DNA from 2 places in the Streptomyces aurantiaciflavus genome. Region 1 is predicted to be linked to the other one. Evidence: riboswitches for the same ligand, from Rfam matches in the RefSeq annotation. Region 1 holds a riboswitch; the other holds the start of a gene.
The links. A riboswitch is a leader RNA that binds a small molecule or an ion and turns the genes downstream of it on or off. The one in region 1 is predicted to bind glycine.
Positions count from the first base shown of each region.

Region 1 (7,104 bases):
CCACCGGTCCGGTCGAGCGTCTGTCGATCCGCAACCGCATCCCAGGAACGGTCACCGACATCGTCACCGGCGGGGCGATGGCCACGGTCAGACTGTCCGTCGACGGCGGCGAGCTGACCGCCGTCGTCACCAGGGACGCCGTCGACGACCTCGCTCTGACGACCGGTTCCCGCGCCGTCGCCCTGATCAAGTCGACCGAGGTCTCCCTGGCGACGGCTTGAGACACCGAGGGCTCCCGCCCGAACCGGACAGGAGCCCTCAGCCGCCCGGCGTCAGTCCTCGTACGCGTCCAGCGGCGGGCACGAGCAGACGAGGTTCCGGTCACCGAAGGCCTGGTCGATCCGGCGCACCGGCGGCCAGTACTTGTCGGCGGCGGACACCCCGGCCGGGAAGACCGCCTCCTCGCGCGTGTACGCGTGCTCCCACTTCTCCCCGAGCGCGGCCGCGGTGTGCGGGGCGTTGCGCAGCGGGTTGTCGTCGGCGGGCCACTCGCCGGCGCCCACCTTCTCGATCTCCGCGCGAATGGCGATCATCGCCTCGCAGAAGCGGTCCAGCTCGGTCAGGTCCTCCGACTCGGTCGGCTCGATCATCAGCGTCCCGGCCACCGGGAACGACATCGTCGGCGCGTGGAACCCGTAGTCGATGAGCCGCTTGGCGACGTCGTCGACACTCACGCCGGTCGCCTTGGTCAGCGGCCGCAGATCGATGATGCACTCGTGGGCGACCAGCCCGCCCGGGCCGGTGTAGAGCACCGGGTAGTGCGGTTCGAGCCGCTTGGCGATGTAGTTGGCCGACAGCACCGCCACCTGCGTGGCCCGCTTCAGCCCCTCACCGCCCATGAGCCGTACGTACGCCCACGAGATCGGCAGGATCCCCGCGGAGCCCCAGGGCGCTGCCGAGATGGGCCCGACGCCGGTCTCCGGCCCGGCGGCGGGCTGCAGCGGATGGTTCGGCAGATACGGCGCCAGGTGGGACCGTACGGCCACGGGGCCGACGCCCGGACCGCCGCCGCCGTGCGGGATGCAGAACGTCTTGTGCAGGTTGAGGTGCGAGACGTCACCGCCGAAGTGCCCCGGACTGGCGAGCCCGACGAGCGCGTTGAGGTTGGCGCCGTCGACGTACACCTGCCCGCCGGCCTCGTGCACCTGCGCGCAGATGTCGGCGACGTGCTCCTCGAACACCCCGTGCGTCGACGGATACGTGATCATGAGCACCGCAAGCTCGTCCCGGTGCTTCTCGATCTTCGCCCGCAGATCCTCGACGTCGATCTCACCGTCCCCGGCGGTGTTCACGACGACGACCTTCATCCCGGCCATCACGGCGCTGGCGGCGTTCGTCCCGTGCGCGGAGGACGGGATCAGGCACACGGTCCGCTGCTCGTCGCCGTTGGCGCGGTGGTAACCCCGTACGGCGAGCAGTCCGGCGAGCTCCCCCTGCGACCCGGCGTTCGGCTGCAGCGACACCTTGTCGTACCCGGTGACCTCGGCGAGCCGCTCCTCCAGCTCACGGATGAGCGTGAGGTATCCCTCGGCCTGGTCGGCTGGCGCGAAGGGGTGCAGCTGCCCGAACTCGGGCCAGGTGACCGGCTCCATCTCGGTGGTCGCGTTGAGCTTCATGGTGCAGGAGCCCAGCGGGATCATGCCACGGTCGAGCGCGTAGTCGCGGTCGGCCAGCTTGCGCAGGTACCGCAGCATCGCGGTCTCGGAGCGGTGCTGGTGGAAGACGGGGTGGGTGAGGATCTCGTCGGTGCGCAGCAGCCCGGCCGGCAGAGCGTCCTCGGTGACGGCGTCGAGGGCCTCGATGTCCCCCTCGACCCCGAAGGCACCCCAGACGGCACCCACCTGGGCCCGCCCGGTGGTCTCGTCACAGGCGATCGACACCTGGTCGGCGTCGACGAGGTGCAGGTTGACGCCGTTCTGCCGTGCGGCGGCGACGACCTCCGCTGCCTTCGCGGGCACGCGGACGGTCAGCGTGTCGAAGTAGGAACCGTGCACCACCTCGACACCACCGGCCGTCAGCCCCGCCGCCAGGATCGAGGCGTACCGATGGGTCCGCCGCGCGATCCCCCTGAGCCCCTCGGGCCCGTGGTAGACGGCGTACATCCCGGCCATCACGGCGAGCAGCACCTGCGCGGTACAGATGTTGCTGGTCGCCTTCTCCCGGCGAATGTGCTGCTCACGCGTCTGCAGCGCCAGCCGGTACGCCTTGTTCCCGTCCGCGTCGACGGAGACGCCCACGAGCCGCCCGGGCAGGCTGCGCGCGAACTTCTCATGGACGGCCATGTAACCGGCGTGCGGCCCGCCGAAGCCCATCGGCACACCGAACCGCTGCGTCGTCCCGACCGCGATGTCCGCCCCCAGCTCCCCGGGCGAGGTCAGCAGCGTCAGCGCGAGCAGATCGGCGGCGACCGTGACCAGTGCCCCCAGTTCGTGCGCCTGGTCGATGACCGGCTTGATGTCGCGTACGGCCCCGGAGGCACCCGGGTACTGGATCAGCACGCCATTGATCTCCCGCGCGGCGATCTCGGCCGGAATGCCCTCGCTGAGGTCGGCGACGACCACCTCGACCCCGGTCGGCTCGGCGCGGGTCTCGATCACGGCGATGGTCTGCGGCAACACGTCCGCGTCGACCAGGAACAGGCCCTTCTTGTTCTTGCCCATCCGCCGGGACAGCGCCATCGCCTCGGCGGCGGCCGTGCCCTCGTCGAGCAGCGAGGCGCCCGAGGTCGGCAGCCCGGTCAGGTCGGCCACCATCGTCTGGAAGTTCAGCAGCGCCTCGAGCCGTCCCTGCGAGATCTCCGGCTGGTACGGCGTGTAGGCCGTGTACCAGGCCGGGTTCTCCATCACGTTCCGGAGAATGACGGGCGGCGTGAAGGTGCCGTAGTACCCGAGCCCGATCATGGAGCCGAGGACCTGGTTGCGGTCGGCCAGGGACCGCAACTCGGCGAGCACCTCGGCCTCGGTGCGCGCACCCGGCAGGTCCAGCGCGGCAGCGTTCTTGATCACATCCGGCACGGCGGCGCTGGTGAGCTCGTCCAGCGAGCCGTACCCGACCTGCGCGAGCATCTTGGCCCGCGCCTCCGGGTCCGGCCCGATGTGGCGCTGCTCGAAGGGGATTCCCTGTTCGAGGTCGGAGAGCGGAATGCGGTGGGCGGTCATTGCGGAGGCCTCCTGGTCTGACGCGACCTTCGAGGGGCACCACGGCACGGGTACCCGGACGGCCTCCCCCTCTGTCATCTCAACCTGAGAGCTTCACCGGCCGCCCGAGGGAGCCCGGCTTTCACCGTCGGTGAGAGCGGAAGCCGTCGACGCCCGCCCTGCTTTCCAGAGTGACCTCGTCCGTGCGGTACGTGAGCCTGAGAGATTCCGGGGAGGATTTGCTCCTTCGGCGCCTCCGGATGATCTCCGGAGGACTCTCCCGCACGGGGTCAGCAGCCGATTGCCAGCGTACCAGCGAGGCCAACACCCGGTCCCTCGAGTGGCCATGCTCACCATTGTGCTCTTTTGTAGTGCTTACGAATGAGTTGCGACCACATGGAGGGCCCGTGCAGACCGACATCGATCCGCGCAACCTGATCGGCCGCAAGGCATTCGACCGCAACGGCATCAAGATCGGCACGATCGACGAGGTCTACCTCGACGACGCGACCGGAGTGCCGGAGTGGGCGGCCATACGGACCGGCCTGTTCTCCAGGGACGCCTTCGTCCCCCTGGAACCCAGCGAACTGGTCGACGGCACGCTGCACGTCCCCTTCGACCGCGCCCTGATCAAGGACGCCCCCGACTTCGGCGTGGGCCGCCACCTCTCCCCGGAGCAGGAACTCCAGCTCTACCACCACTACGGCCTCGACGTCGGCGCCCCTCCCCCGCTCCCGGACCACGACTTCGGCAGGATGGCCGGCACGGACGAGCCCTGAGCCCGGTCAGGAACAGGCCCGTATCAGCGTCGCGAGCACACCGGCGGGGTCATACAAAAGCCTCGCGCCGTCCATGACGACCCGGCGGGTGCCCGCGTCCAGAGGGTCCGTCCGAGCCCAGTCGGTCGGGCCGATGCCCACCTCGACCTCCAGGCCGGAGGCGGTGACATGCCGCCATTCGGTGACAGGCCCCCACCCCTGGACGCGCACCACCTCGCCCAGGGCGAGCTCGCGCACCCACTCTTCGTCCTCGGCGTACCGTGACGGCTGCGTCGTGAGCACCACGAGATCGACGTCGGAGTCCGGGCGCGCGGCCCCACGCGCATACGACCCGACGAGGAGCGCTCCGGCGACGTCACTTCGTTTCTCGGCCCAGCGGGTGACCCGCTCCACGACCTCCCGCACCTCGGTCTCCCGCTCCACGGACACCCCCACCGAGCTCGTGGACTGATTCCCTTGCAGTTCCATACCTCTCCCCCTTCAGCACAGGTGCCATCTCACCCGGCACCTTCACCATCCTCACTCTCTGTAACGAACCACGCTCAGGCGGTGTTCCCGGGACCCGCCGGGCAATCTCGCACGCTCACCCGCCGCCTGAGCGGCGGCGCTTCCCGCGCCTTCCTCCGGTCTTCGCCGCACCAACGGCAACGGATCCGCAGGCTCGAGATCCGGGTCGTCGATCCGGAACGTCCGCACGCGGCCCACCTCCGACTCCGGCGTCTCGAACCGCACGGTGACCCGCCCCAGACCACTGCCCTGCACCCACCCGTGCCCCAGCTCGGCATGCCGCACATCGTGCCCAGGACGCCACTGGTGCTCGGCCGGCCCCGCCTCCTCCCGCGCGGGCTCCTCCGGCACCTCCTCCTCGGGCCCGTCCCCCCGCTCCTCGGCCGCCTGCGCGAACAGGTCCTCCTGCGTGAAGTCGGCCAGACCGCTGACCCCGACACCGAGCAGCCGCACCCCGCCCGTGGTGTCCACGGAGTCCAACAGCCGCGCCGCCGCCTCCCGCACCACCGCCGGATCGTCCGTCGGCCCGCGCAGGGTCTCGGACCGGGTGAGGGTGGAGAAGTCGTACCGACGCACCTTCAGCACGATGGTCCGCCCCGACAGACCGGCTCCTCGCAGCCTGCGCACACACCGGTCCGCCAGCCGCTGGACCTCCAGCCCCACCCGCACCCGGTCGTGGATGTCCACGTCGTACGTGTCCTCGACCGAGACGGACTTGGTCTCCCGCTCGGCCACCACGGGCCGCTCGTCGCGCGCCAGCGCCATGGCGTACAGCGCGTGCCCATGCGCCTTGCCCAGCAGCCGGACCAGCTCGTCCTCACCCGCCTCGGCGAGTTCGTCGACCGTGGTGATCCCCGCTCGCCTCAGGTGGTCCCCCGTCGCCGGTCCGACCCCTGGCAGCGTCCGCACCGACATCGGCCCGAGCAGGGCCCGCTCGGTGCCCGGCTCGATCAGCACCAGGCCGTCGGGCTTGGCCTGCTCCGAGGCGATCTTCGCGAGCATCTTGGAGGCGGCCAGCCCCACCGACCCCGTGAGCCCCGTGACGGCCCGGATGTCCGCACGCAACCGCGTCCCGGCCAGCCGTGCCGAATCACTGTCCCAGGCCGCCTCCCCGGCCTCCAGATCCACGAACGCCTCGTCCAGGCTCAGCGGCTCGACCAACGGCGACAGCGCCCGCAGCAGCCCCATCACCTGGTCGCTGATCGACCGGTAGAACCCGAAGCGAGGACTGAGGTAGGCGGCGTTCGGAGCCAGCCGACGTGCCTGGGCCGTCGGCATCGCCGAGTGCACCCCGAAGACCCGTGCCTCGTAGGAGGCGGTCGCCACCACTCCGCGCGGCCCGAGACCGCCCACGACCACGGCCTTCCCGCGCAGACTCGGCTTGGAGGCCTGCTCCGCCTGCGCGAAGAAGGCATCCATGTCGAGGTGCAGGATCGTGGGCGCGTTTCTCACACCTCCGATGCTGCACCACGGCACTGACAACGACGCCGGACAGCCCGTCCAAGAGGCTCGCGGGGGACCTCAGACCGCTCTGTTGCGCCGCCGCGCCAGCTCGTCCGCCGGGTTGGGCCCGACGAGCGTCTCACCGGTGTCGACGCGCTCTCCGTGCAGCTGCGACAGCGCGCTCTCGACGTCCCGCCACACCACGCCCACGGCGATGCCGAAGATGCCCTGGCCGCCTTGGAGCAGCGCGTGGACCTCGTCCGGCGAGGTGCACTCGTAGACCGTGGCCCCGTCGCTCATCAGCGTCATGCGCTCCAGATCGCGAAAGCCGCGCTCGCGCAGGTGCTGTACGGCGGTGCGGATGTTCTGCAGCGACACGCCGGTGTCGAGGAACCGCTTGACGATCTTCAGGACGACGACGTCCCGGAAGCTGTACAGACGCTGGGTGCCGGACCCGTAGGCGGGCCGCACGCTCGGCTCGACGAGCCCGGTGCGCGCCCAGTAGTCCAGTTGCCGATAGGTGATGCCCGCGGCCGCACAGGCCGTCGGACCGCGATAGCCGATCTGCTCGGACGCCATGGACGTCGCCCCTCCGCTGCTCGGCACGGCCGCCGGTCGCTGCGGAGCGTGATCGGCCGCGCTGCCGTGAAGCGGGTACGGACCGCTCCCCCCGACACCGAGTCCGGGGGCACCCCCAGCCGTACCGCCGCCGCTGCTTCTCACGCCGACCTCCGTCCTTGACCTGCCTTCTCGACGGTAGGCAGTCACCAGGGGTGCGTCAACGATCGCCACACTCGCCACGCCGAGTGATAATCACCCTAGGAGTGGTTTCCCGCACCCCACCGCGGGGAAAGGCTAGCCGAATGCGCTGAGCGGAAGCCGTAGGACGCTCTCACCCGCCGCCGGCAAGTGCCGGAAACGGGGCGTCCCGACCAAGCGGTCCACCCCGTCTCATCTGCGCTCATACCGGCTACTGGTTGCTGGTGCCGAAGTCCTCCGGCGAGATCTGGTCGAGGAACTCGCGGAACTTCTCCACCTCGTCCTCCTGCTCGTCCGGGATGGCGATGCCCGCGTCGTCGAGCACCGTGTCACTGCCGTAGATCGGCGTTCCGGTGCGCAGCGCCAGCGCTATGGCGTCGGACGGCCGGGCACTCACCTCGACGCCGCTGGCGAAGACCAGCTCGGCATAGAACACGCCCTCACGCAGGTCCGTGATGCGCACCTCGGTGAGCTCCTGA
Region 1 covers NZ_JBNCAQ010000013.1:226,039-233,142, forward strand. The annotation lists gene ACPT94_RS18410 (TOBE domain-containing protein) at 1-221, shown strand, start outside; gene gcvP (aminomethyl-transferring glycine dehydrogenase) at 273-3,158, opposite strand; glycine riboswitch at 3,334-3,430, opposite strand; gene ACPT94_RS18420 (PRC-barrel domain-containing protein) at 3,545-3,916, shown strand; gene ACPT94_RS18425 (nucleotidyltransferase domain-containing protein) at 3,923-4,384, opposite strand; gene ACPT94_RS18430 (DNA polymerase IV) at 4,436-5,875, opposite strand; gene ACPT94_RS18435 (MerR family transcriptional regulator) at 5,945-6,589, opposite strand; gene ACPT94_RS18440 (bifunctional nuclease family protein) at 6,837-7,104, opposite strand, start outside.

Region 2 (7,104 bases), on a different contig from region 1:
TCTCCTTGAAGAGCATGCCGATGGCGCCGGCGGCGAGGAGGAAGCGGACGACGCCGTCCTCGTCGGCGCCGGGGACGAAGTTGACGTAGTAGTGGAGGACCGCCGGGATGATGCCGGCCGCGCCGTTCGTGGGGGCGGTGACCACCCTTCCGCCGGCCGCGTTCTCCTCGTTCACCGCCATCGCGTACAGCGTGATCCACTCCATGGAGTGGGCCAACGGGTCGCCCTCCGCCCGGAGCTGACGGGCCGTCACGGCGGCGCGGCGGCGTACCCGCAGACCGCCGGGCAGGATGCCCTCGCGGGACATGCCGCGCGCGACGCACGCCTGCATCACCCGCCAGATCTCCAGCAGGCCCTCGCGGATCTCCTCCTCCGTGCGCCAGGCCCGCTCGTTCTCCAGCATCAGCGAGGAGATGGACAGGCCGGTCTCCTTCGCCAGGCGCAGCAGCTCGTCGCCCGTGCGGAACGGGTACTTCAGGACCGTGTCGTCGAGTTTGATGCGGTCCGCTCCCACCGCGTCCTCGTCGACGACGAACCCGCCGCCCACCGAGTAGTACGTCTTGGTCAGGAGCTCCCCGCCGTGCTCGTCGTGGGCCCACAGCGTCATGCCGTTCGCGTGGTACGGGAGGGCCTTGCGGCGGTGCAGGACCATGTCCGCGTCGAAGTCGAACGGGATCTCGCGCTCGGCCAGCAGACGGATGCGGCCCGACTCCTTGATCCGCTCCACCCGCTCGTCGACCGTCTCGACGTCCACCGTGCGCGGCGAGTCGCCCTCCAGACCGAGCAGGACGGCCTTCGGGGTGCCGTGGCCGTGGCCGGTCGCGCCCAGCGAGCCGTACAGCTCCGCGCGGACGGAGGCCACGGAGTCCAGCACGCCCTCGTTGCGCAGGCGCCGCGCGAACATGCGTGCCGCGCGCATCGGGCCGACCGTGTGGGAGCTGGACGGGCCGATGCCGATCGAGAACAGGTCGAAGACCGAGATGGCCACGGGGACTCCTCAAGACGGGGTGGTGCGGAAGACTTCCGGTGGGGTGCCCCGTTCGCTCACTGCTCCAGTGTGCGGGGCACCCCACGGAAACGGGAACTACTTGTTCAGACCGGGGTAGAGCGGGTGCTTGTCGGCCAGGGCCTTGACCCGGGCCTTCAGCGACTCCACGTCGGAGGACGGCTTGAGCGCCTCCGCGATGACGTCCGCGACCTCGGCGAAGTCCTCGGCCGTGAAGCCACGGGTCGCCAGGGCGGGCGTGCCGATGCGCAGGCCCGAGGTGACCATCGGCGGGCGCGGGTCGTTCGGGACAGCGTTGCGGTTGACCGTGATGCCGACCTCGTGGAGGCGGTCCTCGGCCTGCTGACCGTCCAGCTCGGACTCGCGCAGGTCGACGAGGACGAGGTGGACGTCGGTGCCGCCGGACAGGACGTTCACGCCGGCCTCGCGGGCGTCGGCGGCCGTCAGCCGCTCGGCGAGGATCTTCGCGCCCTCGACCGTACGGCGCTGGCGCTCCTTGAACTCCTCGCTCGCCGCGACCTTGAAGGAGACCGCCTTCGCCGCGATCACGTGCTCCAGGGGACCGCCCTGGAAGCCCGGGAAGACGGACGAGTTCAGCTTCTTCGCGAAGTCCTTCTTCGCGAGGATGATGCCGCCGCGCGGGCCGCCCAGCGTCTTGTGGGTGGTGGAGGTGACGACGTCCGCGTACTCCACCGGGTTCGGGTGGAGACCGGCCGCGACCAGGCCCGCGAAGTGCGCCATGTCGACCCACAGGTACGCCTCGACCTCGTCGGCGATCCGCCGGAACTCCGCGAAGTCCAGCTGCCGCGGGTACGCCGACCAGCCCGCGATGATCACCTTCGGGCGGTGCTCCTTGGCGAGCCGCTCGACCTCGGCCATGTCGACCAGCCCGGCGTCGTCCACGTGGTACGCGACCACGTCGAACTGCTTGCCGGAGAAGTTCAGCCGCATCCCGTGGGTGAGGTGACCGCCGTGCGCCAGGTCCAGCCCCAGGATCGTGTCGCCCGGCTGGGCCAGCGCGAACAGGGCGGCCTGGTTGGCGGAGGCGCCCGAGTGCGGCTGGACGTTGGCGTACTCGGCGCCGAACAGGTCCTTGATCCGGTCGATGGCGATCTGCTCGGCGACGTCGACGTGCTCGCAGCCGCCGTAGTAGCGGCGGCCCGGGTAGCCCTCGGCGTACTTGTTGGTCAGGACCGAGCCCTGCGCCTCCATGACCGCGAGCGGAGCGAAGTTCTCCGAGGCGATCATCTCGAGCGTGGACTGCTGGCGGCCCAGCTCGGCGTCGACCGCCGCGGCGACCTCCGGGTCGAGCTCGTGCAGGGGGGTGTTCAGGACAGACATGCGACTCCTCAGCCGGCGGTGTAGGCGGTGTACTCGTCGGCGGAGAGCAGCTCCTCCTGCTCGCCCGTGACGCGTACCTTGAACAGCCACCCGCCCTCGAAGGGGGCGGAGTTCACCAGCGACGGGTCGTCGGCGACGTCCTGGTTGACCTCGACCACCTCACCGTCGACCGGCGAGTACAGCTCGCTGACCGACTTGGTCGACTCCAGCTCGCCGCAGGACTCGCCCGCGGTCACCGAGTCACCGACCTCGGGGAGCTGGACGAAGACCACGTCGCCGAGCGCGTTGGCCGCGTGCTCCGTGATGCCGACCGTCGACACGCCGTCCTCGGCGGCCGACAGCCACTCGTGCTCCTTGCTGTAGCGCAGCTGCTGGGGGTTGCTCATGGCCTGAATTCTCCTGTACGCGGGGGAGTGCTGGTGAATGGGGGACTGCTGGAAACGTGCGTGAGCAGCGGGAATGTGCGCAGGGTCACGCACAGGGACCGCTGTCGGCTCTGCTTCCGCTGTGAGTGTCTACTTCTGACGCTTGTAGAACGGCAGCGCCACGACCTCGTACGGCTCGTGGCTGCCCCGGATGTCCACGCCGACACCCGGCGTGCCCGGCGCGGCGTGCGCGGCGTCGACGTACGCCATCGCGATCGGCTTGCCCAGCGTGGGGGAGGGGGCGCCGGAGGTGACCTCGCCGATCACCTCGCCGCCGGCGACGACCGCGTACCCGGCGCGCGGGACCCGGCGGCCCTCGGCGACCAGGCCGACGAGGACGCGCGGCGGGTTGCTCTCGGCGCGCCGGGCGGCCTCGGCGAGGGCCTCGCGCCCCACGAAGTCACCCTCCTTCTCGAACTTCACCACCCGGCCGAGCCCGGCGTCGAAGGGGGTCAGCCCGGTCGACAGCTCGTGCCCGTACAGCGGCATGCCCGCCTCCAGGCGCAGCGTGTCCCGGCAGGACAGGCCGCACGGGACCAGACCGACGCCCTCGCCCGCCTTGGTCAGCGCCTGCCACAGCTCCACCGCGTGCTGCGGCTGCACGAACAGCTCGAAGCCGTCCTCACCCGTGTAGCCGGTGCGCGCGATCAGCGCCGGGACCCCGGCGACGGTGCCGGGCAGCCCGGCGTAGTACTTCAGACCGTCGAGGTCGGCGTCGGTGAGGGACGCGAGGATGCCGGGGGACTCGGGGCCCTGGACGGCGATCAGCGCGTAGGCGTCCCGGTCGTCCCGCACCTCGGCGTCGAAGCCGGCCGCACGCTCGGTCAGCGCGTCCAGCACGACCTGCGCGTTGGAGGCGTTGGCGACGACCATGAACTCGGCCTCGGCGAGCCGGTAGACGATCAGGTCGTCGAGGATGCCGCCGTCGGCCCGGCAGATCATGGTGTAGCGGGCGCGGCCGACGCCGACGGAGGCGATGTTCCCGACGAGCGCGAAGTTCAGGAGGGCGGCCGCCTCCGGCCCGGTCACGGTGATCTCGCCCATGTGCGAGAGGTCGAAGAGTCCGGCCTTCGTCCGCACGGCGTTGTGCTCGTCGCGCTCGGAGCCGTAGCGCAGGGGCATGTCCCAGCCGGCGAAGTCGGTCATCGTCGCGCCGAGCGAGCGGTGCAGGGCGTCGAGGGCGGTGTGACGGAGTGGGGTACTGCTCATCGGGCGTTCGTCTCCCAGGGCGATGGGGCCCCTCCCGCGCGAGCTCGTTCGAGCGTGGGGGAAGGCGAGGTCGTTCCTCCCCATCTGTCATCGGAACCTGAGAGGTTCGCCCTGATCGTGAATGATCGCGACGGATCACCTGATCGTGGCTTGCACCTTGGGTGGAGCCGTCCCGGACGGGGAGCGGCCCGCTTTTCAGATGTGCCTCGCCCGCGCGGTAACGGGGCCTGAGAGATTCAAGGGAGGGACTTGCTCCTTCGGCGCCCCGGCGAAGCTGCGGCTGTGACAGCTGTGCCGAGAACTCTCCCGCGCGGATTCAAACGGCCGGTATGCAGTTGGCGCGCACATCATCGCACGGCACACGCGATCACGGCAGGCCGCATCTGTAACCGGCTTGTGGCGGTACGCGCACGAAAACGGAAGACACCGCGCATTACCTTCTCTTTACGCTCGAGGGGGAGAAGACTTGTCTGACCCCAGGGGAGGACGATCACGGTGAACAGGACCACGGCATACGCGACGACCTCGGCGATCGCGCTGCCCGCGCAGCCGACGGCCCCCACCCGGGAGGTGTGCGGCGCACGGCCCGCCCCCGTCGTCCGCGACCTGCGCGACCGCGGCGGCCACAGCCCGCACGGCCTGCTGTTCGGCCCCCGCGACCTGGTGGTGATCACGGGCCTGCCCGGCAGCGGCAAGTCCACGCTGATGGAGCGCACCGTGAAGGGCATCCGCATCGACTCCCAGGACACGCGTGACCGCTGGGACGCCCGCGTGCCCCGCTTCCTGCCGTACGCGCTCTACCGCCCCCTCGTCCGTCTGGCCCACTACGCCGGGCTGCGCCGCGCCCTGCGCACCGGCGAGGGCGTCGTGGTGCACGACTGCGGCACGCAGGCCTGGGTCCGCGGCTGGCTGGCCCGCGAGGCCCGTCGCCGCGGCGGCACCCTCCACCTGCTCCTGCTGGACGTCACCCCGGACACGGCCCTGGAGGGCCAGCGCGAGCGCGGCCGAGGCGTCTCCCGCTACGCCTTCCTTCGCCACCGTCGCGCCGCCTCCCGCCTCCTCCAGGCAGTCGAGAAGGGCCACCTCCCCACCGGCTGCGACTCCGCGATCCTCCTCGACCGCTCCGCGGCAGACGCCCTGCACCGGATCGCCTTCACCGGCTGACCCCCGGCGCGGGGCCCGCCCCCTCCGTCCGGCGCCGACTCGGCCGGCCCCGACCGGGGCAGCCCGCGCGGGGCCGGTCGGGTGCGGGTACCCCGCCGGGATCGGTTTCGCGGGGTGGAGTCCCTGTTTCCGGCGCGGGGCTCGGCCGGGTGCGCCTGCGCCGGCGCGGCCAACGGGCTGAGGGCGGGTGCGGTGGCGCGCGAGCCGTTCGACCGCATCCGATGTGCGCCGGTTCCGCTACCCGGGCCGAGGCCGGCCCGCAGCTGCGAACGTGGTCGGGCGCCAGCACTGTGTGGTTCCGCGGGGTGCAGGTCGCCTCAGGCGCGCGGGGGCCGGTCCCGGGGTTCGGCCCGCGCTCGTCTTGGCTGGTCGCGGACCGTGTCGGACGGGTGTGGTCCACGCAGGCCGGTCGGTGCGAGCAGGGTCGGCCGGTGCGGGTCCCGCGTCGGCCGGGGCTCTTGGACTGAAGGGCCGACCCCGGCACCCGCTAGCCTTTCCAGCCACAGCAGTGGTTCCCAGCAGGCGGTAGGCAGATGGATTTCCCCCCGGCGGACTTCCCGGTGAACTTCTCCGCGGACTTTCCGGCACAGGCGCACCCCCACTCGCACGGCGGATGGCCCGGCAACGAGCTGGAGGAAGTGCTCTCCGCGTCCCTCGGCGTGCCGGGGGCCGGCGGACGGATCGTGGAGGTGCTCGGCCGCAGCTTCGTGTGGGTACCGCTGCCCAGCGGCGGCGGCCCGCACAGCGGCCCCCTCGACCTGCCCACGCTGGAGCTCGACGGTCAGGCGTACGTGCCCGTCTTCAGCTCCGAGGAGCAGTTCCATCAGGTCGCCGGCTCGCACATGCCGTACACGATCGCCCCGGCCGTGGAGTTCGCCCGCGGGCTGCCGCCGCAGGTGGGCATCGCGGTGAACCCGGACGGCGTGGTCGGCATCCCGCTGCCTCCGCCGGCCGTGGCCGAGCTGTGCCGTGTGGGCCGCACCCCGCTGGACGGCCCCGCGAGCGGCGGCCGCGTCCGCCTCTTCGAGCCCGACTGGCAGGACGACCCCGTCGACTTCCTCTCCGCCGCCTCCGCCGAGTTCGAGGCCACCGGCGTCGTCCTCACCGCCCGCCGCTGCCTCGCCGCCATCGAGACCGCGGACCCGGTCATGTTCGTGGGCGTCGAACTCTCCCAGTGGGAGGGAGACCTGCGGGCTCTTCCGCTGGAGGCCCTGGGCAAGGCTCTCGGCAGGGTCGCGGTCCGGTGGCCGGTCAACCTCGTCCTCCTCGACGTGACGGAGGACCCGGTGGCCAGGTGGCTGAAGGAAAGAGTCCGCCCCTTCTACACGCGGGCTCAGTGAACCCACCCAGGGGCGCGAGGAACGGCGCGAGCAGCCACAGACCACCCGCACTCGCCCACGGTGAACGGCCCACCTCTCGGTGGGCGCCCGCTGCCGGCGGAGCCCCCCGCATCCGCCGCCGACGAACAACCCACCCCTCGGTGGGCACCCGTTGTCGGCGGAGCCACCTAAGCTGTTCTCCATAAAGCGGGGCAACTGATCGAAGGGGCGGTACAGGTGAGCGCCAGCGGCATCGCGACCGGGACGGTCGAGCACATGCTGCGCCAGGTCACGCCCGGGCGGTACGACGCCTACGAGGCGCTCCTGCGCGCGCTCGCGACCCCGACGACCGGCCAGGTCTGGATGCTGCTGTGGCACGGCCAGGCCGGCTCCCCGGACGCCCAGTACGGCACGATGGAGGTCGAGGGCCACGGCTACGCCCCCTGCGTCACCTCCGCCCAGGAGCTCTCGGCCAGCGGCTGGAACAGGTCGTACGAGGTGGTCGACGGTCTGGACGTGGCGCGCGCACTGTACCCGGACCACTACGGCCTCTGGCTGAACCCGCACGCCCCGGGCGGCGGCGTCGGCATCCCCTGGCTCGACCTGCGCCGGATCGCCGCCGGTCTGGACCGCCAGCCGG
Region 2 covers NZ_JBNCAQ010000040.1:81,910-89,013, reverse strand. The annotation lists gene ACPT94_RS35430 (L-serine ammonia-lyase) at 1-988, opposite strand, end outside; gene glyA (serine hydroxymethyltransferase) at 1,085-2,347, opposite strand; gene gcvH (glycine cleavage system protein GcvH) at 2,356-2,733, opposite strand; gene gcvT (glycine cleavage system aminomethyltransferase GcvT) at 2,863-3,981, opposite strand; glycine riboswitch at 4,056-4,186, opposite strand; glycine riboswitch at 4,187-4,300, opposite strand; gene ACPT94_RS35410 (AAA family ATPase) at 4,477-5,145, shown strand; gene ACPT94_RS35405 (enhanced serine sensitivity protein SseB) at 5,679-6,485, shown strand; gene ACPT94_RS35400 (enhanced serine sensitivity protein SseB C-terminal domain-containing protein) at 6,702-7,104, shown strand, end outside.
Region 2: another riboswitch for glycine. It lies ahead of gcvT (glycine cleavage system aminomethyltransferase GcvT); the one in region 1 lies ahead of gcvP (aminomethyl-transferring glycine dehydrogenase).